Regions from separate parts of the Tepiditoga spiralis genome, predicted to be linked through region 2. Evidence: riboswitches for the same ligand, from Rfam matches in the RefSeq annotation. Region 2 holds a riboswitch; the other holds the start of a gene.
What was found. A riboswitch is a leader RNA that binds a small molecule or an ion and turns the genes downstream of it on or off. The one in region 2 is predicted to bind thiamine pyrophosphate.

Region 1 (13,148 bases), 680 kb from region 2:
ATTCTATAATTAAATTTTATTTAAGTACTTATGAACCTTTTGATAAAGCTGGAAGTTATGGCATTCAAGATTTTGGAGCCGTTTTTATAAATAAAATAATAGGTGACTATTATAATGTTATGGGACTTCCAATATCAAGATTATTTTTTGAATTACAATCTTTTTGAATACTTTATATTTTAATATTATTTATACTTAAAAAAGGAGAGTAAATATGCTTCCACGTGAAAAACTTATAAAATATGGTGTAGAAAAATTAACCAATGATGAATTGTTAGCCGTTATTTTAAGAAGTGGAATAAAAGGAAAAAATGTTTTTGAACTTTCAAAAGAACTTTTAAAAAAATATAAAACTCTAACTAAGTTAGAACAGGCAAGTTTTGAAGAATTATCTTCCATAAAAGGTATTGGAAAAGTAAAATCCATAAACTTAAAAGCTTCTCTTGAATTTGGCAAAAGATATCATCTATACAAAATGAAAGAAAAAAAAGTAAGTATAAATTCACCCGAAGATGTTTATAGAGTATCAGAAAATATGATATACTATGATAGAGAAGTTGTAAAGGTTATATCTTTAGATTCAAAATTAAATATTATAAATTCTAACGAAGTAAGTCAAGGAACTGCAAATGCTTCAATAGCACACCCAAGAGATATTTTTAAATGTGCAATAAAAAATAATGCAATCTCTATTGTTCTTGTACATAATCATCCATCAGGAAACCCTGAACCAAGTAAAAAAGATTTTGATTTAACAAATAAAATTAATGAAGCCGGTACTTTACTTGGAATAAAATTAAATGATCATGTTATAATAGGAAACAATTCATATTATAGTTTTAATTTACAAAAGAAGGTGTATATAAATGAGCGAGAATGACAAATTAGAGGCAATATATAAATTAAAAAAAGAAATGGAAAAAGACTTAAAAAAGAAAGGGGGAAAAATAAAATCTGAAGAAGAAACAGAAAAAAAGAGAACCATATACAAACCAGATAAAGTTTTATCTGGAATAAATATACCATTTGAAAAAATAAAAACGTGGTTCGATATAAACTTATATGATATAGAAATTAGTGATGAAAAATTATCTTTTTACTTTGAAAGTAAATTAACTAACAAATCGCCTGGTTACTTTTATAATCAATTTGGGCTAATGCATTTATTGAGAAATGATTATGAAAAAGCAGAAAAGTTTTTTTTACTTGGTAAAGATATCGAATCTAAATTTAACTATGGAGTTTTAAAAGTTTTTAGAAAAGATGAAGATGCTCTTGTTTATGCAAAAGAAATTGTAAATAAATACCCTCAAACAGGATATCCATATTTGTTGTTATCCTTATATTTTATTTCTGTAAATAATTTTGATGGTGCTTATAAATTTTTAACTACTGCAAATAAATTTTTAAATTATTCATTTATTTCTTTAGCTCTTTCAATATATAAGAAAGATTTTATAGCATCAAAAGCCTATTTATCAAAATGTTTTCTTGAAAACAAAGCAAAAAAAACTATAACTTTATTAGATTATTATATGACCTTATTTGGAACAGACATTGATAAAAGATTATCTATTTTCTCTTCTATTAGAAGAGAAAATACTCCTTGTGCAAAATGTATAGAAACTATACAATCAAAAAAAGGGCATGAAACTCCTGAATATTGTGCTTTTTCACAAAGAATTAACAGCATACTTTTTTTAAACGAATCATCAAAAAGTTATATTTTTGAAAAATTAGATTTAAATTTTATAAACTTTTTTAATGCAAACCTTAAAGAAGAAGCAAACAAAGTGTATCAAAGCATGATTAAAATATATGGTGAATTAGATATATTATTTATTCCCGGAAGCACAAATAAAATGGGATTGAAAACTTTAGAGTTTATTACTGAAACTACAAAATATAAAATGACTTTAAAAGGTCCAGACTATTATACTGAATTAAAAACAATTTTAAAAAGTTTAAAAAATAATTATCATAAGGATTTCGATTTTATTATAAATGTTCCTTTTTATGAATCTTTAAGATTATTATTTGGATGGAGAACGTGTAAAAGACTTTATTAATGGAGGTTCAATTATGGATTTAAAAAGGTTGGAAGAAAGTATTGAAAAAGAAATAAAAAAAGTAAATGAAAGTTTTAATTATTCTGAAAAAAACATCGAATTAAAACCAGAAAATATTGCAAGGTATATTGATCACACCTTATTAAAAGCTACTGCAACACCAAAAGATATTGAAAAACTTTGTGAAGAAGCTAAAGAAAATGATTTTTTTTCAGTTTGTGTTAACCCTGCATATGCATCACTCGCAAAAGAAAAATTAAATGGAAGTAATTCTAAAGTAGCAGTAGTTATAGGATTTCCGTTGGGTGCAAATGATAAAACTGTTAAAGCCTTTGAAACAAGAGCTGCACTTGATGATGGAGCAGATGAATTTGATATGGTAATAAATATCGGTATGTTAAAAGCAAAAAAATATGATTATGTTTTTGAAGATATAAAATCTGTTGTTGATGAAGCCGATGGTAAAACAGTTAAAGTTATAATTGAAACATGTTATTTAACTAAAGAAGAAAAAATTGCAGCTTGTGTTCTTTCAAAACTTGCTGGTGCAACCTTTGTAAAAACTTCAACAGGATTTGGAACAGGTGGAGCAACTCCAGAAGATGTTGCTTTAATGAAATTTGTCGTTGGAAATGACTTAAAAGTTAAAGCATCTGGAGGAGTTAGAAGCTTTGAGGATGCAAAAAAAGTAATTGCAGCAGGTGCTGAAAGAATTGGTGCAAGTGCTGGTATAAAAATAATAAATGGAGAAGTTTCTAAAGAAAATTATTAATAAAGTAAATACTAAAAAAAGCCAGGGGAGCTTAATGCTGAGAGGATTTTCAATCGACCCTAATACCTGATCCAGATAATGCTGGTGTAGGAAGGCGGAAAAATTATAAAACTATAATTGCTCCCGCTTGGGAGCAAATTTTTTTATGGAGGTATAATATGAAAAAAGGTATATTAGTTATTATGAGTATTTTAATTGTTATAAGTGTTTTCTCAACAACTCTCACTGTATACACTTATGAAAGTTTAAATTGGGTTGAAGACAAAGTTTTAAAAGAATTTGAAAGTATGTATGGATGTGATGTTAATCTTGTAAAACTTGGTGATGGTGGAAGTGTACTTTCAAGATTATTACTAGAAAAGAAAAATTCAAAAGCTGATGTTGTAGTTGGTCTTGATCAATCTTTATCAGTAAAAGCAATTAAAGAAGGTATTTTAGAAAAATATACACCAATAAATATATCTAAAATAAACAATAAAGATTTAATATTAAATGATTATACAGTACCATATGACTATGGAGGAATAGCTTTTGTTTATAATCCAAAAACATTAAAAACAGTTCCAACTTCTTTTGAAGATTTAACAAAATTAAATAAAAAGATAATTATTCAAGATCCAAGAACGTCAAGTACAGGACAATCTTTTCTTTTATGGACAATTGCAGTTTATGGAGATAATTGGCAAGATTTTTGGAAAAGATTAAAACCAGCTATATTAACTGTAGCACCAGGATGGGATGAATCTTTTTCAAAATTTGAAGCAGGAGAAGCACCTATAATGGTTAGTTATGCAACAGATGGAGCATACTCTTATCAATATTACAAAAGTACTAAATATAAAGCATTTATACCAAAAGAAGGTGCCTATGTTCAAATTGAAACTGCTAGTATAATAAAAAATACAAAAAATGAAGAATTAGCTAAAAGATTCATAGAATTTTTATTAATGAATAATTTTCAAAAAGAGATACCTTTAAATCAATGGATGTTTCCCGTAACTAATACCACTTTACCCGAATCCTTTAAATATGCAATAATACCAGAAAAAATAGTTTCTGTCGATTCTGAAAAAATATCTAAAAATATGGAAACTTGGTTAGAACAATGGGAAAAAATAATGTATTAAAAAAAGTAGAGTTTTATTATGCTTTACTTTGGATATTTCCTATATTTTTTATACTTAAAGATTTTTTTAATACAAAAAGTTTAATTTTAATATGGGATCTGCGAACATTGCGGATCCTATCTTTTACTTTATTACAAAGTATACTATCATCCTTACTTTCATTAATTATTTCATTGTTGCCATCTTACTATGTATCAAGAAAAAGAAATATACTTTCTAATGTTATAGAAAATTCATTATTTATACCTTTTTTCTTTCCTCCAATATCTGCTATAATAGCTTTTTCTATACTATATTCAGGAAATGGTCTTTTATCTAAAATCGGAATAAATTTAAATGTTATGTACAATCTAAAAGCCATTTTAATAGCTCATACATTTTACAATTCTCCAATATTTATCAAATACATATCTGAAGCTCTTAAAAAAATACCTCAAAATATTGAAGAAACAGTCAATATTGAGGGGGCTAATAAATTACAAAAGTTTTTTAAAATAGATTTACCAATTATAATGCCGTCTATAACAAGAGGTTTTTTTCTTGTTTTTACATACTGCTTTACAAGTTTTGCAATTGTTCTTTCATTGGGAGGTATCAAATATTCAACTTTTGAAGTTGCAATTTCTACAACATTAAGAGGATCTATGAACTTTTCCAAAGCCTTAACTTATGCAATGATACAATTTATTGTATTGACAATAATAAATATATTTCTCTCAAAAACTGAAGAATATCAAATAGAATATCAAGATTTTAAAATTAAAAAAACTAATATTTTTTTATTTATATTTTCTTTAATGTATATAATATTTGAATATTCAATAGTTATAGTAGGAATATTAGCTTCTATCTATAACTTTTATGAATCCAAATTTGATATAAGTGGAATATTAAATTTATTTTCTAAAAAAATAAATTCTAAGTATCATATAATTGAATCTATAATTAACTCATTATCATTATCTTTTATAACTTCTATAATAACTGTACTATTTTCTTATTATATATTAAAAAAATATTCTAAATTTACTAATATATTAATTACATCTACTATTGGAATATCCTCAGCATTTTTAGCCATGGGATTAGTTTATTTAAATATTCTTTTTAGTATAAATTATTTTTATCTTTTAACTATTGGATATTTTTTAATAACAGTACCTATCTGTATATCATTTATGCATTCTCATTTTTTATCTTTTGATAGAACAATAGAAGAAGCAGCAAAATTAGATGGTGCTAATAAATTGCAATTATTATATTATATCGATTTTCCATTAATGTTTCCTATTTTGTTATCTTCATTCTTACAAATATTTACTATAATATTTGGAGAATTTACAATAGCTTATACTATGCAAATTAATAATTCTTATCCATTAGTTAGTTTAGTAAATTATACTTTATCTTCTTCAAGACTATATAAAGAAAGTTCTGCTTTAAGTTCTTTAAATATTTTAATTATATTTTTTATTTTCTATATATCTAAAATTTTTTCAAAAAAAACAAAAGATGATTTTAAATAAAATCATCTTTTGTTTTTTTATTCTATTATTGCAATTGAAAATTCTGTTATTAAATAGGCTTTAAAAAAATTAACTTTTTCAAAAAGTTCCATATCTTGATCCATTAACTCTTTAAAAGTATTATATTTTTTTGATTTAACTCTAACTACCATATTGAATTCTTTTATATCCGTAACTTCTATAAAGTCCTCTAAATTATATAACCTTATATAAGTATTTACTTTTTCTGTTATATACTGATTCAACTCATCCTTAAAATTTAAAAATAATAAAAAATTTTTTCTTATCAATTTAGAAATTTCCATAGCAACAGCTTTTTTTATAGAAACCATTTCAAAAACATTATTATAAGAAAATTCTACCTTCTTACCAAAAAAATTTCCTTTTAAAACTCCAGAATCATGATTATTTTCTAAAGCTTCTTCTCCAATTGCTAAAGCAAATGGGAAAGTAGCTATTGTATTTAAATATGTATCAAAGTTAATTTTTAAGTCTTTAATTTCAAAATTCAGTTTTTTTAGTACCTTTTCAGTAATTTTATCATCAGCTTCTTTAAATTTTGCAGAAGCTTCTTTTAATTTCTCAATAATATCTTCTAACTCATCAGGATTTATATTCTTTAAAAAATCTAAATTAAAATTTCCAAGTTCTGGATTTTTATTTAATATATCATTTAAAAATTTTTCAAAATCATCAAATTCAGGCATTTTTAATCCTCCAAATACTTACTTTAAACTATTATATAATAAAAATAATGTCATTTAAGTTAAAATTAAGTACTAAGAAATTAATTATTATTTTCAATAATATATTTTCTCATCTTTACAAATGCTTGAGAAGTTAGTATAACATCTCCTTCAGCTCTATGCCTTGAAACATTTGTATTAATATTCAATCTTTTACAAATAATATCTAAATTATGTTTTCTTTCACCTTTAAAAACTCTATGAGACATTTTCATAGTATCTAAAATTTGATTTTTTATATATTGTTCATTTGATATCTCAAAGTTTAAAAATTTTAAATCAAATCTTGCATTTTGTATAACTAACACACAATTATTTATAAAATTCAAAAATTCTTCTTGTATTTCAAAAAATTTCGGACTATTTTCAACATGTTTATCTCTTATTCCGTGTATTTTTGAAGCATAAAATGGGATATTCCTTTCTGGATTTAAAAGAGTAATAAATTTATCTTTTATAATAAAATTTATATTATCTTCTAAAATTTTTATTTTATAAACGGCTATTTCTACAAGTTTATCACCATTTTGAGGAGATAATCCTGTTGTTTCTGTATCCAATACACAATAAGTATTGTTATCTTTTAAAATCTCTATCATATAATCACCTCACAAAAAAATATTTTATCATAAAATCTTTTTATTTTAAAGTCTAATACGTAAAAAACAATAATTAATTTGAATTTATTTAATAATATAAACTTTTTCAATGAAACTAAAGACGTTTTTTATATTATTAATCTATATTAAATTATTTTTTTGAGAAATATACATATATTAAAAAAAATAAATTTAAAAAAAACATATGGTATAATAAAAATTAGAGGTGATAAAAATGAAAAAACTGCCAATAGGAGTACAAAACTATAAAAAAATAAAAGAAGGAAATTATACATATATAGATAAAACAAAGTATATATTAGATTTAATAAGTTCAGAAGCACCTATTTTTTTATCACGCCCAAGAAGGTTTGGAAAAAGTTTAACGATATCAACACTGTACTATCTGTTTAAAGGGGAAAAAGACTTATTTAAAGGAACATACATATACGACAAATGGGAGTTCAAAGAATATCCAGTAATAAGGATAAACCTTTTAGATGTAGCAACGGATAATGTGGAAAGAATGAAAGAAAGTCTAACAAAGATAATAAAATTAGAAGGAAAGCGAAATGGAATAGAAATAACAGAAACAGACTACAAGTTTGCATTCAATGAACTAATAATAAAACTATCAAAAAAAGAAAGAGTAGTAATATTAGTAGATGAATATGAAAAACCAATATTAGACAATATAAACAACAAAGAAAAAGCAGAAAAGTATAGAGAAATATTGAGAGACTTTTATGTGAGCATAAAATCAAAAGACGAATACATAAAGTTTGTATTCATGACAGGAATAACAAAGTTCACAAAAACAGGAGTATTTTCAGCACTGAACAACTTAAATGATATATCGTTGAATAAAAAATATGCACAGATGTTGGGATACACACAAGAAGAGTTAGAAAGTAACTTTAAAGAGCACATAAAAGAAACAGCAATTGAAATGAATATGGAAGAAAAAGAGTTATTAAAAAACTTAAAGATGTACTACAATGGATTTTCATTTGATGGAGAAAATAGTGTATACAATCCATTTTCAATATTAAGATTTTTTAATGAAATGGAGTTTCAAAACTATTGGTTTGAAAGTGGATCACCATCATTTTTGTATGAATACATAAAAGGGAAGAAGATAAGATATGAAGATTTAGTGAAGTATCCAGTGAGCGAACTCGATTTTTCAACCCGAGAAATAGAAGAAGCAAATGCAAGCATATTCTTTACACAAGCAGGATACTTGACCTTTAAAGGAATAAAAAGATTAGGATTGAGGAAAAAGTACATATTAGACTATCCAAACATAGAAGTAAAAAATAGTTTTTCAAAGATAATATTAGAGGCAAACTATGGAATAAGAGAAACAGAGCAAATAGAAACCACAATATATGAAAGAATATATGAAAAAGACATAGAAGGAATAATAAAAGAAATAAAAAGAATAATAAGTGCAATACCATACAACTTGCATAAAAAGGAAGAAAGTTACTATCATTCATTGATATATACAATATTAGCATCAGCAGGACTAAACGTAACAGCAGAAGAATTAACGAACTTAGGAAGAAGCGATATAGTAATAGAATTTGAAGACGTTATATATATAATGGAAATAAAGATAGACAAAAGTGCAAAAAAAGCCTTAAATCAAATAAAAGAAATGAAGTACTATGAAAAATACAAAGGAAAAGAAATTTATATAATAGGAATAAACATAAACTCAGAAAAAAGGAACATAGACGAATACAAAATAGAAAAGATATAATCCCAGCGGGTGCTGGGATCATTTTTTATAAAATGTATAAAATTAAAACAAAATACAGTAGTATAAGGATAAAATCAAAATAAAAAACATTAAAATTTTCAAAGTTAATATTGAATTAATAACGAAAAAGAAAATATATTTATATATAAAAATTAGATATTTAATAAAATTTCACAAATTTTTCTTCTGAAAATGATTAATAATAACATTATAAAAAATATAAAATTCAAATTCACAAATATTAACATTTAATATAAAATTAATAATATAAAAAAATAAAATAAACGATATAAATTAATCAAAAAAATTATATTTAGGTAAAAATGTTAATTAGTACACTAAAAATAGTTGATTTTTTCTTTTTTTTTTTATATAATGTTTATGTAAAAAAAGAAAAATAATTATTTAATTTATTGTATAAAAATATTTGTGTGTACAAATATAAATATAAATTTAGAGGAGGAACAAAAGTGAAAAAAAGTTTTGTAATTATGATATTTTTGATTTTGTTAATTGTTTTTTTTGTTAGTTCGTGTACTAAAAATATTACTAATTCCGTACAAAAAAATGATAAAGAAATAACCTTAAATGAGTCTTCACATTTAGAATCAGAAACATTTTATACTTTAGATTTTACAAAAATAAAAACTGACTATTATACTAAAAAAGGAATTTTAAAGTTAACAGAATATTATAATAAAAATGGTGAAATTGTTCTTTCAAAGAATTTTATTAATAATAAAATTTTAATAAATAAGTTTAACTTTAAAAATAATTTGTATAAAATATCAAAAGGTATATCAAATTATAAAATTCTACCTGATTTTATAAGCAATAACCAAAATAATATTGTTAAAACAAAAAATACTCAGCCAGTTATTTTTAAAGTAATATCAATATCAATTTATCAATCAACATCTAATAATATAGAAAGTAAAACTTGGACCGATAAAGGGCTAATTTCAAATTCATCAAAAATATTATCAAATTTGATTTCAGCAGCTAATTATGCAGCTGATTTGTTTTTTAAAAAAAGTATTCCTGGTTATATTTTGGGTAGCGCTGCTAATCTATTAATAGATTCAACAGCAAATCAGTATATTGTTTTTACAAAATTTGGATATACAGATTTTAAATCTGGAAAAGGAAAAGTTTTAACTTACTTTAGGGATCCTAACGGTCAAAGAACCGTTTTAGATAAAAAAGCACCACAGTATGTTAGATTTTATTCCGAAATAGCTATTAGAAATTATTATGATTTGTTTAAAGATGAATATATGAATTTAAAAGCTCATTATAAAGATTCAAGTGGTATAGAGTGCACTAAAATGAAATCTTATAAAAACTCAGATATTCAAGTTGCAAAAAACAAAGAATCAAGCACATTTAATAAATATCATAATAATAGTTATTTGAGAAATTATGTAAAGACTAGATATGAAATTGATTTAGCAAATTCAGGAGTAATTGTACAATGAAAAAAATATATATAATATTATTAATAATATTGTTATTATTCATTGTAATCTTTTTTAATTATTATAATAATCAAAACCATTTTTCTAAAGAAATAACTTTTGAAAACATATTTGAATATAAAAATATAGATAACATTACTTTAAAAGATACTTACATAGATGAATCATTTGGCTGTAGTGATATACAGTTTTATTTGAATGAATTTTTTAATAAAGAAAGGCAAGAGAGTATTTTTTTAATTTTAAATTATGATATTTCAAAAAATGAATATTTTTTATCATTAAAATTTTCTGATTTAAGAGATAAAAAAATACTAAATTTTATTTTAGAAGGAAAAAATTTGTATATAAAGAAAAATTTAAAAGATATCTTTTATTTGAATGACTTTGATAAAAATGTTTTTTATTTCAAAACTTCCTATAAAAATATAAACAAACTCGTACTTAAGAATAAATTAATTTTAAAATTAATTTATAATGAAAAAAATAAAAATATAGAATATAAAGCTGTAAAAAATTTTGAATCAAGAAAAAATATTTTTAACTTTGAAGTAAATCATCATTTTCCTTATAATACTAAGAATATTGATGCATACTTTGAATTGAGTAAAGTTTTAATGAAGCTAAAAGATAAAAAAAACATCAAATTAGAAAACGCCATAGCTTATTTTTATAGCTTAATAAAATATAAGAAAGTTTTAGAAAAAAACAAATTTATTTTAAGTAAAGAAGATATGGATAAAATTAATTTATTAATTTTAAATATCAAAGGCGGAAAGTATATTAAAAATTTTAGTCAAATAACTTGGAATAGCTTCTATAAATTTGAAGATTATTTAAATAATTTATTTGATACTGCTTGCAATAAATTAGATAATTTGCTATGCAGCATAGAGGATATAACATATAATTTAATAACTGATCATGAAGGAAAAATTGTTATTAATTTTTTTTGGAAAAAAACGAAAAAAGTCGGTGAATTTGTTTTTACAGTCAAATAATAAGTATTTAAGAAAAAATATATATAGATTTTTTTAAGTGATTCCTGGTAATACAGGAATCATTTTTTGGTTAAATTTATTTCATAAATTAATAAATGCTTTATATTAAAAAAAATTTAACTTATATGATCTATCCTCAAAAAATGATATAATTAATAGTAGATTATAAATTTTTTTATATTTATTTTGATTGGAGGAAAAAATGTTTTTTGATAACATCCCAAAAGAAACTTCAGTAAATAAAATTTCACAACCATCTTTTTTTGAAGGTGGAGAAAATGCTGTTCTTTTAATACATGGTTATACAGGAACTCCACATGATATGAGATATTTAGGTCATATGTTACACAAAGCTGGTTTCACAGTTTCAATACCACGTTTACCTGGTCATGGAACTAATTCTGTTGACTTTCAAAATTCAAATTGGAAAGATTGGTTAAGAAAAGTAACAGATGAATATGTAGATTTAAAGTATAAATATGAAGAAGTATATATTTCTGGATTATCTATGGGAGGAGTTTTAACTTTAATATTAGCTTCAAAATTTAAACCTAAAAAAATAGTATTAGCTGCTCCCGCTATTGAAGCAAAAAATAAAAAAATAAAAATAACTCCTTTTTTAAAATATTTTATAAAAAAAACTGATAGAAAATATAAAGAAGTTCATGAAGACGAAAATTTAAATAAATTAGCAAAGGAATATTGGCATTATAATTGGATAAATAAAGCTGCTGATTTAAGAAAACTCCAAAAAATTTCATTAAAATGTTTATCTGAAGTTGAAGCAGATACATTAACTATTTTATCTAAAACAGATGGTTCTGTACCACTTAATGTTGGAGACATTATAGACGAAAAAATAAACTCTAAAAATAAAAAGAAAATAATTTTAGAAAAAAGCAGTCATGTTCTTGTAAATGATATAAAAAGAGAGTATGTTGCTCAAGAAATAATAAAATGGTTTAAAAATTAATATGGAGGTGAATTTATGGCATTGTCAGAAAAGATTGAAAAAATGTTCAATGAACAAATAAATAAGGAGTTTTATTCAGCTTATTTGTACTTAGCTATGGCATCTTATTTTGAAGAACAAAACTTACCAGGTTTTGCAAATTGGATGAGAATACAGTTTCAAGAAGAAGAAGCACACGCATTTAAATTCTTTGATTATTTAGTTGAAAGAAGCGGACATATAGAGTTAGAAAAAATTGAAAAACCAAAAATAACTTGGAAAAATCCGCTTGATGCTTTTAATGATGTTTATGCTCATGAACAATTTATATCCAAATCAATAAATGAAATTTTTAAAGTTGCAAGAGAAGAAAATGACTATCCAACAGAAACTTTTATTCATTGGTTTATAATGGAACAAGTTGAAGAAGAAAAGAATGCTAAAGAAATATTGGATAGACTATCTATGATTAAAGACAATATTCAACCTCTTTTTATGCTTGATTCAGAACTTGCAAAAAGAGTATTTACACCACCAGTATAAAAAATAAAAATGGGCATAGCCCATTTTTATTTTTGTAATTCAATTAATTTATTTAATACTTCTTTTATATGATTTGAAACTTTTACTTTTTCCCAAACATATTCAATAACTCCATTTGGATTTAAAATTACTGTTGTTCTCATAACTCCATAATATTCTCTTCCATACATCTTTTTCATTTGCCAAACTCCAACTTCATTTAAAACTTCATTTTCAGCACTCAATAAAGTTACCTTTAAATTATGTTTTTCTATAAACTTTATATGTTTTTTAGGTTCATCTGGACTAACTCCAACAACTTCAGCATTTAATTTTTTAAATTCTTCTAATGAATTTGTAAAATCAATTGCTTCTGTCGTACATCCTTTTGTATTATCTTTTGGATAAAAATATAATATTAGCCATTTTCCAATAAAATCATTTGAAGAAATTTCATTAGAATTACTATCTATTAAATTAAAGCTTAATTTATTTCCTATATCATATTTAAAATACTTCATTTAGTTCCTCCATCCATGTTAAAAAATGGCCTATAAATATAAGCCATTTTTTTAATTTTATAATTTT
Region 2 (13,148 bases):
AAATGTTCAAGTGATTCCATTGTTTTTATTAATTTTTTTGACTTAAAATGTTCCATTTTACAAGAAATATCTTGAGCTTCTACAGGGTCTAAATTTAAAACATTTATTAAAAAGCTCCTAATTGCAACTCTATTTTTATAAATATTTTGAGCTTTACAAATTCCCTTTTGGGTTAATTTTATATATCCACGTTTTTCATAATTTACATATTCTGCCAGTTTTAATTTTTTTATTGCCTCTATCACTGAACTATGTTTAACTTTTAATATTTTTGTTAAATCTTTTATTCTAGTTATATTTTCATTTAATTCTTTTTCATATATTGCAATTAAATAATTTTCTGAACTTTCACTTAAAACCATAAAACTCCCCCTTATGTAGGTTAAACTACTAATATTGTATATTTTTTTTTATTGTTTGTCAATATTCATACTTTCTATTTTTTTATATTGTAATATAAAATTAATTTTTCGATGATATAATTAACTTAAAAGAAATATTAATTTTTAATGAGGAGAGTGAATTTTATGTTAACTACCGAATTTACTTTTAAGGGAAAAGATGGGAAAAGTATTAATGCTGTAAAGTGGGAACCAAAACTGAATAATAACCCAAAGATTATTATTCAAATTTCTCATGGAATGGCTGAACACAAGGATAGATATTCTGACTTTGCAAAAATATTGATTAATCAAGGTATGGTCGTTTATGCAAATGATCATAGAGGTCATGGCAAAACAGCAAAAAATGAAGATGAACTTGGTTATTTCGATGATAATAATGGTTGGGATAAAGTCGTTGAAGATATGCATGAATTGACTTTAAAGATTAAAAATGATTATCCAGAAACTCCTATTGTTTTATTAGGTCATAGTATGGGATCATTTTTAACTAGAACTTATATTCAAAAATTTGGAAATGAAATAAATGGAGTAATTTTATCTGGAACAACTTATAGTTCTAATTTAAAAACAACCTTTGGTCTTATCGTTACAAAAAGAGAAATCAAAAAAATTGGAAAAAAAGGAAAAAGTTATAAACTTGATAAACTTTCTTTTGGAAGCTTTAATAAGCAATTCCAACCAAACAAAACTGAATTTGATTGGTTGAGTAGAGATGAAGAAAATGTAAAAAAATATATTGATGATCCACATTGTGGATTTGTTTGTACAGCAGGTTTTTTTAAAGATTTATTGTATGGAATATCTATAATAAATAATATAGAATATGTAAAAAACACGCCAAAAGAATTACCTATTTTTATTATTTCCGGTGAAAAAGATCCAGTTGGAGAAAACACAAAAGGTGTTTTAAAGGTATTAAACTTGTTCAAAAAAGCTGGATTAAAAAATGTAAAACATAAATTTTATAAAGATGCAAGACATGAAATTTTAAATGAAATTAATAAAAATGAAGTTTATTCCGATATAATAAACTGGCTTAATTCTGAAATTTTAAAAAAAAATAAAGTTTTATCGTAAATAAAAAACAAACAATTGCTAATTAGCAATTGTTTGTTTTTTATTTTTTACCTTTTCTTTGTTTTCCAATATTTTTTTTGTTAAAAATTTTCCAAATTGTTTAGATATAAGTTTAGTTAATAGACCCATTTTAGCATCATAAAAATAGTCTTTATCATTCAAATTATTTTTTGCCCAATAATTTTTATCTATTTCTAAAAGATTATTTGCAACAACTTTTTGTATTTGAAATCTAATAGCTCTATTTAAGGTAACTTTATTCCTTGAATTATTTTTTAATGTTGAAATAAATTCTTTTATTTCTTTGTTTTTTATTAAGTTTTTATCTGAAATTTTTCTACCTATTTTCCCACATGGTTTCATTCCCCAAGATACTGCTACTTTTTCTATATAATTCATGGTTGATTTCAAGCCACTTCCTGCAGTTGTTGAAATTATTAAAACGGGTTTACCTATCATAGTTGGTCTATGATACCACTTACATAATCTATCAAATAATGTTTTTAATGTTCCAGATACATTTTCAATATAAACAGGACTGCTAATAATCACTCCATCAGCATTTTTTAATTTATTGATTATATTTTCTACATCATCTTTATGTGGACATATATCTTTTTTTATACACAGTTCACACCCCGAACATGGATGAATATTATAATCTCCAAGATTTATGATTTCTACTTCAATATTTATTTTAAAAAGTTCCACAAAAACATTTTTTAATAATCTATATGTATTACCTTTTCTTCTACTTGAGTTAATTGCAATTATTTTCATATAAACACCTCTATAGGTTTATGCTTTATTTTATTCAATTTATATTTTAGCATTTATTATATGTTCTTGTCAATTTCAAAAGTTAATAAAAAAAGGTATAAATATGATATAATAAGAGTATAAAAGGGAGGTGGACAAATGAATATAAATCCATTAGTAGACTTTGCATTTAAAGTAATATTTGGAAGTGAAAAAAACAAAGACATATTAATAGATTTTTTAAATGCTTTATTAAAAGAAGAAAATAAAAAAATAGAGAGTTTAGATATATTAAATCCATACACAGAAAAAACTGCAATAAATGATAAGTTATCCATATTGGATATAAAAGCAAAATTAGATAATGGAACATATGTAAATATTGAAGTACAATTAATAAATGAAAAAAATATGATAAAGAGAACTTTATATTATTGGGGAAAAATGTATACAGAACAATTAAAAAAAGGCAAGAGCTATATAAGTTTAGAAAGAACAATAACAATAAACATTTTAAACTTTAATTTATTAAAAACAAAAAAATACCATAGCATATATAGATTAAAAGACATAAAAGAAAATACAGAATTAACCGATGTAATGGAAGTACATTTTGTTGAACTACCAAAAATAGAAACAGAAGAAGCAAACTTAAATGATAAATTAATTGAATGGTTATTGTTCTTAAAAGAACCAGAAAATACAAACATGGAGGTGATAACCATGAAGAATAAAGAAATTAAAAAAGCAATGACTGTATTAGAATTTATAAATTCAGATAGAATAGCAAAAGAATTATATGAAGCAAGAGAAAAAGAATTAATGGATAAGATAGATCAACAATTATATGCAGAAGAAGTTGGAATGAAAAAAGGTTTTCAAAAAGGTTTAAAGAAAGGGATTGAGAAAGGGATCGAGAAAGGGATCGAGAAAGGGATCGAGAAAGGGATAAAACAAGAAAAATTAATAATTTCAAAAAAACTTTTAAAAAAGAAATTTGGGAATAAAATAGATAATTTAATATCAAAATTAGATACATTATCCATTGAAAAATTAGATGAAATAATATCTAATATTTTTGATTTAACAATCGAAGATTTAGAAAAAAAGTTTTAAAAAAAGAACAGGAAAAAATTAATATTTTCCTGTTCTTTTTTATTAATTTATATTTTTTACAGATAAAACTTTTCCAATACTGAAATCTACAAAAATCATAGAAAAATTATTATTTAAGGAATAGGCTTGTAAAAATCCTCCTAATATTGCTGTTGTTGGTAATATGCCTGTATTACAAGTGTTCAATGCATTTTTATCATCTGTATTCATAATTTTATTTAGATCAATATTTTTATATATTGTACATATGCTACCAGCAACTCCACTATCAATGAATGTTTTATTGTTCTTTTTACAAAAATCAGACAATATGTATCTTGTTTTCAAATTATCTACACACGAATATATGATTTCGTATTTATTTAATATATCTAAATTTTTTTCTGTTAATTCTATTTCTTTTGATTCAATACAATAATTTAATTTATCTTTTATTGCTTTTGATTTATACTTTTTTATATCTTTTTTATCAAATAAAAATTGTCTGGATAAATTAGATTTTTCAACAATATCTTTATCTATTATACAAAAAGGTATTTTATTTTTATTTAATACATAAGAAACTGGATTTCCAAGTCCACCTGCTCCAATTACTACTGCATTTTTTGCTTCTAAATTAAATTTAAAATGTGGTATTGATATTTGTTTAGTATTAAAAAGTAAATTGGATACTATTAAAGTTGAAATCAATGCTGAACAGATTTCTTTTGGAATATCTACAGTTTTTTCTATTTCTTTGTATTTGTTAAAAGACACTGTTATATTATTTTCTATTAATTTAATTGTAAATCCATGTGTGTTTTCTTCTAAATCTATAATGTTAAATCCACAATTTTTTAATATTTTTTGAGATAAATCATCTTTTATACTTATTTTAGTATTAAATATTTCTTTCATCTTATTTAAACCAATATACTTTAATTGGCGATCAAAATATTCAATATCAATCATTGAATACCACGTCTTTAACTTTATTTATTATTTCTTTAGGATCTCTACCAAACACACGTATCATAGCTTCTTTTCCTGGAAACCCTTCATCCCAAACAAAGTCAACAGGTTTATTTGTTTCATTATAAATATCAGATAATCCATATGGAATTGATAATCCTTCTATTTTTCTTAATTCTTCAGGTTCTTTATAGCGATCTAAATGATAAACGGAATATCCTTTTTCTTTTGCTTTTTTTATAAATTCAGGATTATAAATAACATTCATGGCAGATCTTATCCAAGGAAAATATTTCATAGTTGCAATTACAGCTCTAGCCATATGACTTGTTCCAAAAAATGCTGGTTCATGTATAAAATTAATTTCATTTCCCAATTTATGTATTCTTCCAGGAAATTTCCCTACATGTTCTTGTTCTGTTGCATTTGGTAATGCATATACTATATTTTGTCCAACTTCTGGAATTGTATACTTTCCTAAAAGAATTATTTTATCTTTTATTTCCCATAAAGTATCTATTATATACTTTCTATGCCATTGCATTGTATGTTCTTCAGTTTCAACATAAGTATTAGAATTCTTTATAAACATATCTATATACTTTAAAGACATTTTTATTGCTTCTTCAATAGTGTATCCTAAATGTATATGAGAAGCTATTAAGGTTGAAAATACACACCCTGTTCCGTGAAGAGCCTTATTATATTTTTTAGAATAAAATTTCTTATTGTTATAAGTAACCATAATATTTTCTTCATTTAAATGTCCACCCGTTATTATGATATCTTCTTTTATTCCTGTTTCTTTAGCTTCGTCTGAATTCATAATTAAAAGATCTACATATTTTGAACCATTAATAACCTCTTCAGCAGAAATTATTTTATAATTAGTACTCGTTTTTAAAATAGGATTCCAAATTATTTTTGCATCTTTATACGTATTTCTCAATATTTTTAATTGATTTGAATTTGCCATTCCTACTTTTATAGTATTGAATTTTTTAAATAAATTAAATTCTTCAAGTGTTTCATTAAAATTAAGTTTTTTAAATTCATTTTCTGTTTGTAATGTATTTGCTGAAATAATTGATTTGGCTTTTATTCCAAACATTTTTGTTATTGCAACATCTTGTAAGAGTCCTGCACCTGATGATGGATCAAATCCTGAAAATATTAACATATTCTCCTCCTATTCTATTAATAATTTTTCAACATTTCCTTCATTTAAATAATCTTCTGTTATTTTCATTGCACAAAGTGGACCACACATAGAGCACATTTTTTTATCCTCAGCTTTTCTTTCATTATAAAATTCTTTTGCTTTATCTGGATCTAATGCATATTCAAATTGCCTTTCCCAATCAAATTTAGATCTTGCTATACTCATTTGATTATCAAATTCCATAACCTTTTTATTTTTTACTATATCTGCTGAATGAGCTGCAATTTTAGTTGCTATCAATCCTTCTTTAATATCTTCTATTGTTGGTAATCTTAGATGTTCTGCTGGCGTTACAGCACATAAAAAATCTGCACCTTTTGAAGCTGCTAAAGCTCCTCCAATAGCAGAAGTTATATGATCATAACCAGGTGCTATATCAGTAACTATAGGACCTAAAACATAAAATGGAGCATTTTTACACAATTTTTTTTGTATAATCATATTTGTTTCTATTTCATCGAGTGGAACATGTCCTGGCCCTTCTACCATAACTTGTACTCCATAATTTCTACATTTATCAACAAGTTCTCCAAGCCTTAAAAGTTCATCAATTTGCAAATCATCAGTCGCATCATGTAAAGATCCTGGTCTCAATCCATCACCCAAACTAATTGTTACATCATATTCTTTACATATTTTTAAAACTTCGTCAAAATGTTCATAAAAAGGATTTTCTTTAGAATTTTTTAACATCCATCCAGCTATTATTGATCCTCCTCTTGAAACTATTTTTGCTATTCTATTCGTTCTTTTTAGTTTTTCAATTGTTGTTTTTGTAATTCCAGCATGTATAGTCATAAAGTCAACACCTTCTTCGGCGTGATCCTTTACCATTTGCATAAAATCATTTACTTCAAAGTCAATAACTTTTTTGTTATTTTGAAATGCCTTTGAAGCTGCATCATATACTGGAACAGTACCAACCATTATATTAGAATTTTGAATAATTCTTCTTCTTATTTCCTTTAAATTACCCCAAGTAGATAAATCCATTATTGAATCTGCTCCATATTTTTCTGATATTTTTAATTTTTTTAGTTCTTCTTCTATATTCATATATCCCTGTGATGTTCCTATATTAATATTTACTTTAGTAAAAAAACCTTTTCCAACAACTCTATGCATTTTAATATCGTGTTTTTTATTTTTGGGTAATACAGCCGTTCCATTTGCTATTCTTTTTCTTATTAATTCTGGATCGCATTTTTCGTATATTGCTGCTTTTATCATTTCAGAGGTTATTTCACCTTTTATTGCCTGTTCATATTGTGTCATTTTTTCATCTCCTTTTTAAAACCAATTTACAGTCGTTGGTTTAAAATTTCTACTTTCAATATAAGTTCTAAATTCTTTTACACTTCTACTATCTTCTATTGAAAACTGTTCCGAATCATTATTTATAGTATATCCTCCAACTGAAGTTGAAGATCCTGCTGACATTTTAGTTGCTACTCCAATTAATGCATTTCTCATTTCAAAACTTTCTCTCGTTGAAATATTTATATGAACTCTTGGAAAAATTAATTTTGCTGAAAGAATAAATTTTATAAAATCAATATCATTTATATTATAAAAATCATTCTGAACGTTTAAAGCATTTTTTATTCTTGGAAAGGATATTGAATATTCTACATTTGGATATTTTTTTAATAAATAATCCATATGATATATCATCATAGGAACTTCAATATAAGGATCATTTAGTCCAAGTAAAGCACCTATACTTATTTCTCTAACTCCAGCTTTTATTGCATATTCAATTGTATCCAATCTTTTTTTATAATTACTTTTTAATCCAAATATATGAACTTTTCCATATACTCCTTTTGAATAAGTTTCTTGATACATTGTTACTCCAATTAATCCAATTTCAACTAATTTTTTATACTGTTGTTCATTTAGTGAATAAGTTTCAATTGAAACTTCTTTGAAAAGTTTTTTTAAATTTTTTACAGTATTATAAATGTAATCAAAGGAACTATTAATATGATCTTCACCTGTTAATACTAATACATGTTCTATTCCCATTTTGTACAAAAAATTTGCTTCTTTTAGAATTTGATTAATATTTAATTTTTTTCTTTTTATATTGTTAGTACTTTTAAATCCACAATAAGTACATATGTTCCTGCAATAGTTTGATATATATAAAGGTGCGTATAAATAAACTACATTACCAAAAAATTTTTTATTATTTTTCAAAACCCTCTTTGCCATTATTTCTAATGAATTTGAATGAATTAGTGAAAAGATATCTCCCGCCAAAAAGCTATCTTTTTTTAATATTTTTTTATCAAATTCTTTATTTTGACTTTTTAGAACATAATTATATACTTCATCTACTATATCTGAAAACATATCAATTTCTTCCTATAAAATCAAATAATGGTGAAGAGGCTTGAGCTATTTCTTTTTCTTCAGCTAATCCAGCAAGATATCCCAATCTTCCAGCTTCTACTGAAAGTGAGAATGCTTTTGCCATCTTAACTGGATCATCTGCAATTGATACTGCCGTATTTGCAAGTACTGCATCACATCCAAATTCCATAGCTTGTGCAGCATGTGATGGTTTACCTATTCCAGCATCTATTACTATTTTTGCATCAATTTCATTTAATAAAATTCTAACTAATTCTTTTGTTTTAAATCCTTTATTTGTTCCAATTGGTGAACCAAGTGGCATTATTACTTTTGCCCCATTTTCAACCATTTTTTTTGCATCATACAAATCTGGATACATATATGGAAAAACTTTAAAACCATTTTCACTAAGAAGTTTACACGCTTTAATAGTTTCTTGATTATCTGGCATTAAATATTTTGCATCATTTATTATTTCTATTTTTACCCAATCACTTTTTAATAATTCCTTTCCAACTTTAGCAATTAACAAAGCTTCTTCAGCTGTTCTTGCTCCAGATGTATTTACTATTACTTTAGAATTTCCTACATAGTCAATTAAACTTTCATTTAATCCATCTCTTGATGCTCTTCTCATTGCAACTGTAATTACATCAATATTTCCAAAATCTAAAGCTTTTTTCATTTGTTCATAACTTGCAAACTTTCCACTTCCCATAAAAAATCTATTTGATATTTCTTCACCATATATTTTTAATGGCTCCATCATCCACCTCCTACGACAGTAATAACTTCTATTTTGTCATTTTCATTTAAATTATTTTTATAGTCTTCTTTTTTTAATATTTCATTATTTAAAATTAAAACCACTTTTTTTTCATCTATATTGTATTTTTCTAAAAGATCATAAAAATTAGATTTTTCAATATCTTCTTCTCTTCCATTAAAAATTATTCTCATATACTTAACTCCTTTCTAAAAAAAACATCTCCTGCAAAAAGCAGGAGATGTTTTAATTATTTATTATCTCACGTACTTCCCGCTCCTTACGCTGGTATTAACCAGTTCAAGTTAAAAGGGTTAGAAACTTTCCGTTTCAATCTCAGCTGTGGAATAACAGCACCCCTGTGGGACATAATATTTAATTTTCAAAAAGATTATAACTCTTATTTTTTATTTTGTCAACTTAAAAAATAAAAAATTTCCTTTTAGATTTTTCTCCAGCATTACTATCATAAATCTCTTCAAATTCGGAATTATACATTCTAAAAACCTCTAAAACCTTTGGATTAAAGTGTTCTGGTTTTATTCTTCCATCACCTTCAAGAATAATTTCTGTTGCTTTTTTATGACTAAAACCTTTTTTATATGGTCTTTCAGATCTAAGTGCATCGTATATATCTGCAAGTGCAACTATTTGTGCTTCTATTGGAATATCAGATCCTCGTATACCATATGGATAACCTCCACCATTAAATTTTTCATGATGACAAAGTGCTATATTTAAAGCAGTTTTAAAGTATTTATTATCTTCTAAAATTTTTCTTGCTTCTGTTGTATGTTTCTTTATTATATCAAATTCATCTCTTGTAAGTCTTCCTTTTTTATTTAAAATTCCAATTGGAATAAATATTTTACCAACATCATGCAGTGGGGCAAAATTTTTAATTTCTTCTACAAACTCATAATTTAATCCCATTTTTTCAGCAATAAACTCTGATAAAATACCAACTCTATATATATGATTTCCAGTAACATCATCATGTGCTTCAGATACAATTGCTAATTTATTTGCAAATTTTATATAAGCATTTCTAAATTCTTTATTTTGTCTTTTTATTTTTAAAATAGATTCTCCAATTTCTTTAAAAGCTCTTGATATGGTTATGTCATAACCAAAAAAATCTTTTTTTGAATTTTCTTTTATATCATAAGTTATAGCAGCTACTTTTTCTTGATTAACAAAAAAAGGTATGTATAATGTAGTTTTTATTTTTTTAGTGGCTTCTTTCAAATCTTTTAAAACATTTAAGGGCATGTTGCTCTCATTTTCTTTCATAATATTATTTATTTTTTTTATTTCATTTGATCTAACAGAATAAGATCTATCTAAATCTAAATTTTTTAATATATTTATATCATGTCCTATAGAATCAACAAACTTCCATTTATTTTTTTCAAATTTTTGAATACTACCATAATCTGCACCTAATAAATTTAATGAAGTTCTAAATAGATCTGTTAAAAATAAATCTTCATCAATATTCATATACTCAGAAATATTAGAATTTATATCTATAATACTTTTTAAACTTTCTTTAGCCTTTTTATCTGTAGAAAAAGTTGTAGATAATTTTTGTTTCTCAATTTCTAAATTTTCCAATGATTTTTTTATATCGTACAATTCTTTTTCTAGAGTTTCTTTCAACTTTAAAATTTTTTTGTTCTTTTTTATGTGTTTTTTTCTTGAAAAGAATAACACTATAATGGCAAAAATAAAAAAAGAATAAATATATATATCTTTTTCTATAAGTATAAAGTTATTTTTTTTATTAAAATATTTTTTTAATGTTTTATAATAAATAGAATTTGGATTTTCTTTTATTTTTATAATATAATCATTAATATTTTCTTGAATTGTTTTATCTTTTGCTATTATTCCAAATTTAAATTCAGAAAAATTCAATCTACTTTCAATAAAATTATATTTATTAGCCAATATCAAACCAGCATTTTTAGAAACTACAGCAATATCAATTTTTTTGTTTTTTAATTCTTTAAAAATTTCATCATAACTTTCATATTCAGAAAAAATACACCTAACATTATTTTTATTTAAAATATCCTTTATTTGTTTATAAAAAATGCTATTCTTTTTTACTCCAATCCATTTATTTTTTAAATCAAAAATAGAAATTATAGATTCTGAATTAGTAAAAATTTTCATTGAATCTTTTATAATAAAATTTGAATCAACTAAAGTTGGATATATTATATCCAATCTATTATTAAAAAACATATTATTTATTTTTTCTTTTGTATCATTATAAATAGTTAAATTCCATCCTTTTTCATTTGCAATATCTTTTAAAATTTCTGTAAAAACGCCCGTATTTTCATTAGTATAAAAAGAATTTGGAAAATCACTATAAGTTCCTACTTTTAAATCAAGAGAAAAAGTAGCTAACCCAATAAAAATAACACAAAAATATAAAAGTAATTTTTTCATTGTTTTCCCCCTAAATTAATTTCCCTAGCTAATTATATCAAATTTTTTCTTAAATGCAAATATAAATGGTATAATATAATTGGAGGTTAAAAATGAAAAAAATTTATCAAAAAAAATCTACAAAAAAAAAATTAGAGAAATTAATTGAATACTCTAAAATTGAGCTGGTTGAACAAGGTTTTTCTAAATTTAATTTAAACAAAGTAATTAATTCCTCTGGAATTAGTAAAGCTACTTTTTATAAAAATTATAAGTCAAAACAAAATTTTATATTGATTGTTATAAAAAACATTATAGATGAATTTGTAACTCCATTAAAAGAATTTTTAAACGCTATAAATGATATAGAAGAAATAATTAATTTGATAGAAAATTATAACCTTGATCCACAAAAATTGCTTAAAGAATATCCAATAAAAGATTTATTTTATAATCATGAAACGGCAAAATTTATTAATGAATATTATTATAAAACCTTTGAGAATATAATATTAGAAAAAATAATAATTTCACAAAAAAACGGAACAATTAGAAATGATGTGGATCCTAAATTTATTTTTGAATTTTTAACTTCTATAATAAAAGGTATAGGTCATATGATTGAAGATGATGATTTTAAAAAAATTGTTGATAATTATAAAAAACTTATATTATCCGCACTAAAAACAAATGAGGTGGAAAAATGAAAGCTTTAGCATTATGTACAATAGGGTTAGAAAAAGTAGTAGCAAATGAAATTAAAAGAATGGGATACAAAGTTATTGATTCAAAGAGTGGTATGATATTTTTTGAAACAGATTTAGAAGGTATTTATAAAGTTAATATAAGTTCAAGAGTTGTTGAAAGACTTATGATCGTGTTAAAAGAATTTAGAGCTTATGATTTTGATGATTTATATAATGAAATATTTTCTATAGATTGGAAAAAATATTTATATAAAGATACCAACATTACTATAGATAAAATGAGTAGTAAATATTCAAGGTTATATGGACTTTCAGCAATGCAATCAGTTGCTCAAAAAGCTATATATGAAAGTTTAAAAAAATCATATAATTTAGATGATTGGACAGAAAAAAAATACAATATAAATGTAAGAGTATATACATATAAAGATAAAGTTACTGTAGCACTCGATACTTCAGGAGAACCTCTTCATAAAAGAGGATATAGAAAATTAATAAGTGATGCTCCAATAAAAGAAACCCTTGCTGCAGGATTAATTATTCTATCTGGTTGGAAAAGAAAATACCCTCTTTATGACCCATTTTGTGGTTCTGGAACAATTCCTATTGAAGCTTTAATGTATGCGATGGATTATGCTCCTGGTTTAAAAAGAAAGTTTGGAATAAACAATTTAAAAATACACAATAAAGAATTATTTGAAAAAACAAGAGAATTTTATAAAAATAAAATAAGAACAGATATAGATGTTAATATAATAGGTAGTGATATTGATCCTGAAATTATACGAGTTGCAAAAACAAACCTAAATGAATTAAATCTTGAAAAACATATTACTTTTACAACAAAAGATTTTACTAAAATAGAAAATGAATTAGAAAATGGATTTATAATAACTAATCCTCCTTATGGGGAAAGATTAAATACTAATGATGAAATAGATATTCTTTATAAAAAAATGAAAAAATTAAAAGTTATATTTCCAAATTGGAAGTACAATTTTATAACAACATATAGTAATTTTGATAAATATTTTGAAATGAAATCTAATAAAAGAAAGAAAATACAAAATGGAAAATTAGAAACTTATTTTTATATGTATGGATGATAAATATGAAGAAAATTATACTAATCATTATAATTATTTTAACAATTAATTTATTCTTTTCAAAACAAATTAAAACTCAAAATCTGACTAATATAAATTCTGATAAAATAGTGAATTTACTAAAAACTTTTAATGGATTTGTTGGTTTTGAAATGAGAAGCTTAGATGGGGAAAAAATAATAAATTATAATTCCAATAAATTATTTATTCCAGCTTCTATAACCAAATTATTTACTT

Region 1: another riboswitch for thiamine pyrophosphate. It lies ahead of IGS63_RS11080 (thiamine ABC transporter substrate-binding protein); the one in region 2 lies ahead of thiS (sulfur carrier protein ThiS).

What each region holds. Positions count from the first base shown of each region.
Region 1 covers NZ_AP018712.1:2,373,943-2,387,090, forward strand. Annotated here, with positions in the region: gene IGS63_RS11060 (nucleoside triphosphate pyrophosphatase) at 1-167, shown strand, start outside; gene radC (RadC family protein) at 215-880, shown strand; gene IGS63_RS11070 (tetratricopeptide repeat protein) at 867-2,069, shown strand; gene deoC (deoxyribose-phosphate aldolase) at 2,083-2,841, shown strand; TPP riboswitch at 2,855-2,951, shown strand; gene IGS63_RS11080 (thiamine ABC transporter substrate-binding protein) at 3,000-3,968, shown strand; gene IGS63_RS11085 (ABC transporter permease) at 3,947-5,494, shown strand; gene IGS63_RS11090 (hypothetical protein) at 5,512-6,201, opposite strand; gene IGS63_RS11095 (3'-5' exonuclease) at 6,282-6,839, opposite strand; gene IGS63_RS11100 (ATP-binding protein) at 7,075-8,607, shown strand; gene IGS63_RS11105 (hypothetical protein) at 9,078-10,085, shown strand; gene IGS63_RS11110 (hypothetical protein) at 10,082-11,086, shown strand; gene IGS63_RS11115 (alpha/beta hydrolase) at 11,289-12,059, shown strand; gene IGS63_RS11120 (ferritin) at 12,075-12,581, shown strand; gene IGS63_RS11125 (peroxiredoxin) at 12,608-13,081, opposite strand; gene IGS63_RS11130 (peroxiredoxin) at 13,139-13,148, opposite strand, start outside.
Region 2 covers NZ_AP018712.1:1,693,125-1,706,272, reverse strand. Annotated here, with positions in the region: gene IGS63_RS07965 (metal-dependent transcriptional regulator) at 1-362, opposite strand, end outside; gene IGS63_RS07960 (alpha/beta fold hydrolase) at 528-1,481, shown strand; gene IGS63_RS07955 (flavodoxin family protein) at 1,500-2,261, opposite strand; gene IGS63_RS07950 (Rpn family recombination-promoting nuclease/putative transposase) at 2,400-3,356, shown strand; gene IGS63_RS07945 (ThiF family adenylyltransferase) at 3,399-4,307, opposite strand; gene IGS63_RS07940 (thiamine-phosphate synthase family protein) at 4,300-5,487, opposite strand; gene thiC (phosphomethylpyrimidine synthase ThiC) at 5,497-6,804, opposite strand; gene IGS63_RS07930 (radical SAM protein) at 6,820-7,887, opposite strand; gene IGS63_RS07925 (thiazole synthase) at 7,889-8,656, opposite strand; gene thiS (sulfur carrier protein ThiS) at 8,656-8,850, opposite strand; TPP riboswitch at 8,917-9,027, opposite strand; gene IGS63_RS07915 (HD domain-containing phosphohydrolase) at 9,077-11,119, opposite strand; gene IGS63_RS07910 (TetR/AcrR family transcriptional regulator) at 11,212-11,805, shown strand; gene IGS63_RS07905 (THUMP domain-containing class I SAM-dependent RNA methyltransferase) at 11,802-12,911, shown strand; gene IGS63_RS07900 (D-alanyl-D-alanine carboxypeptidase/D-alanyl-D-alanine-endopeptidase) at 12,917-13,148, shown strand, end outside.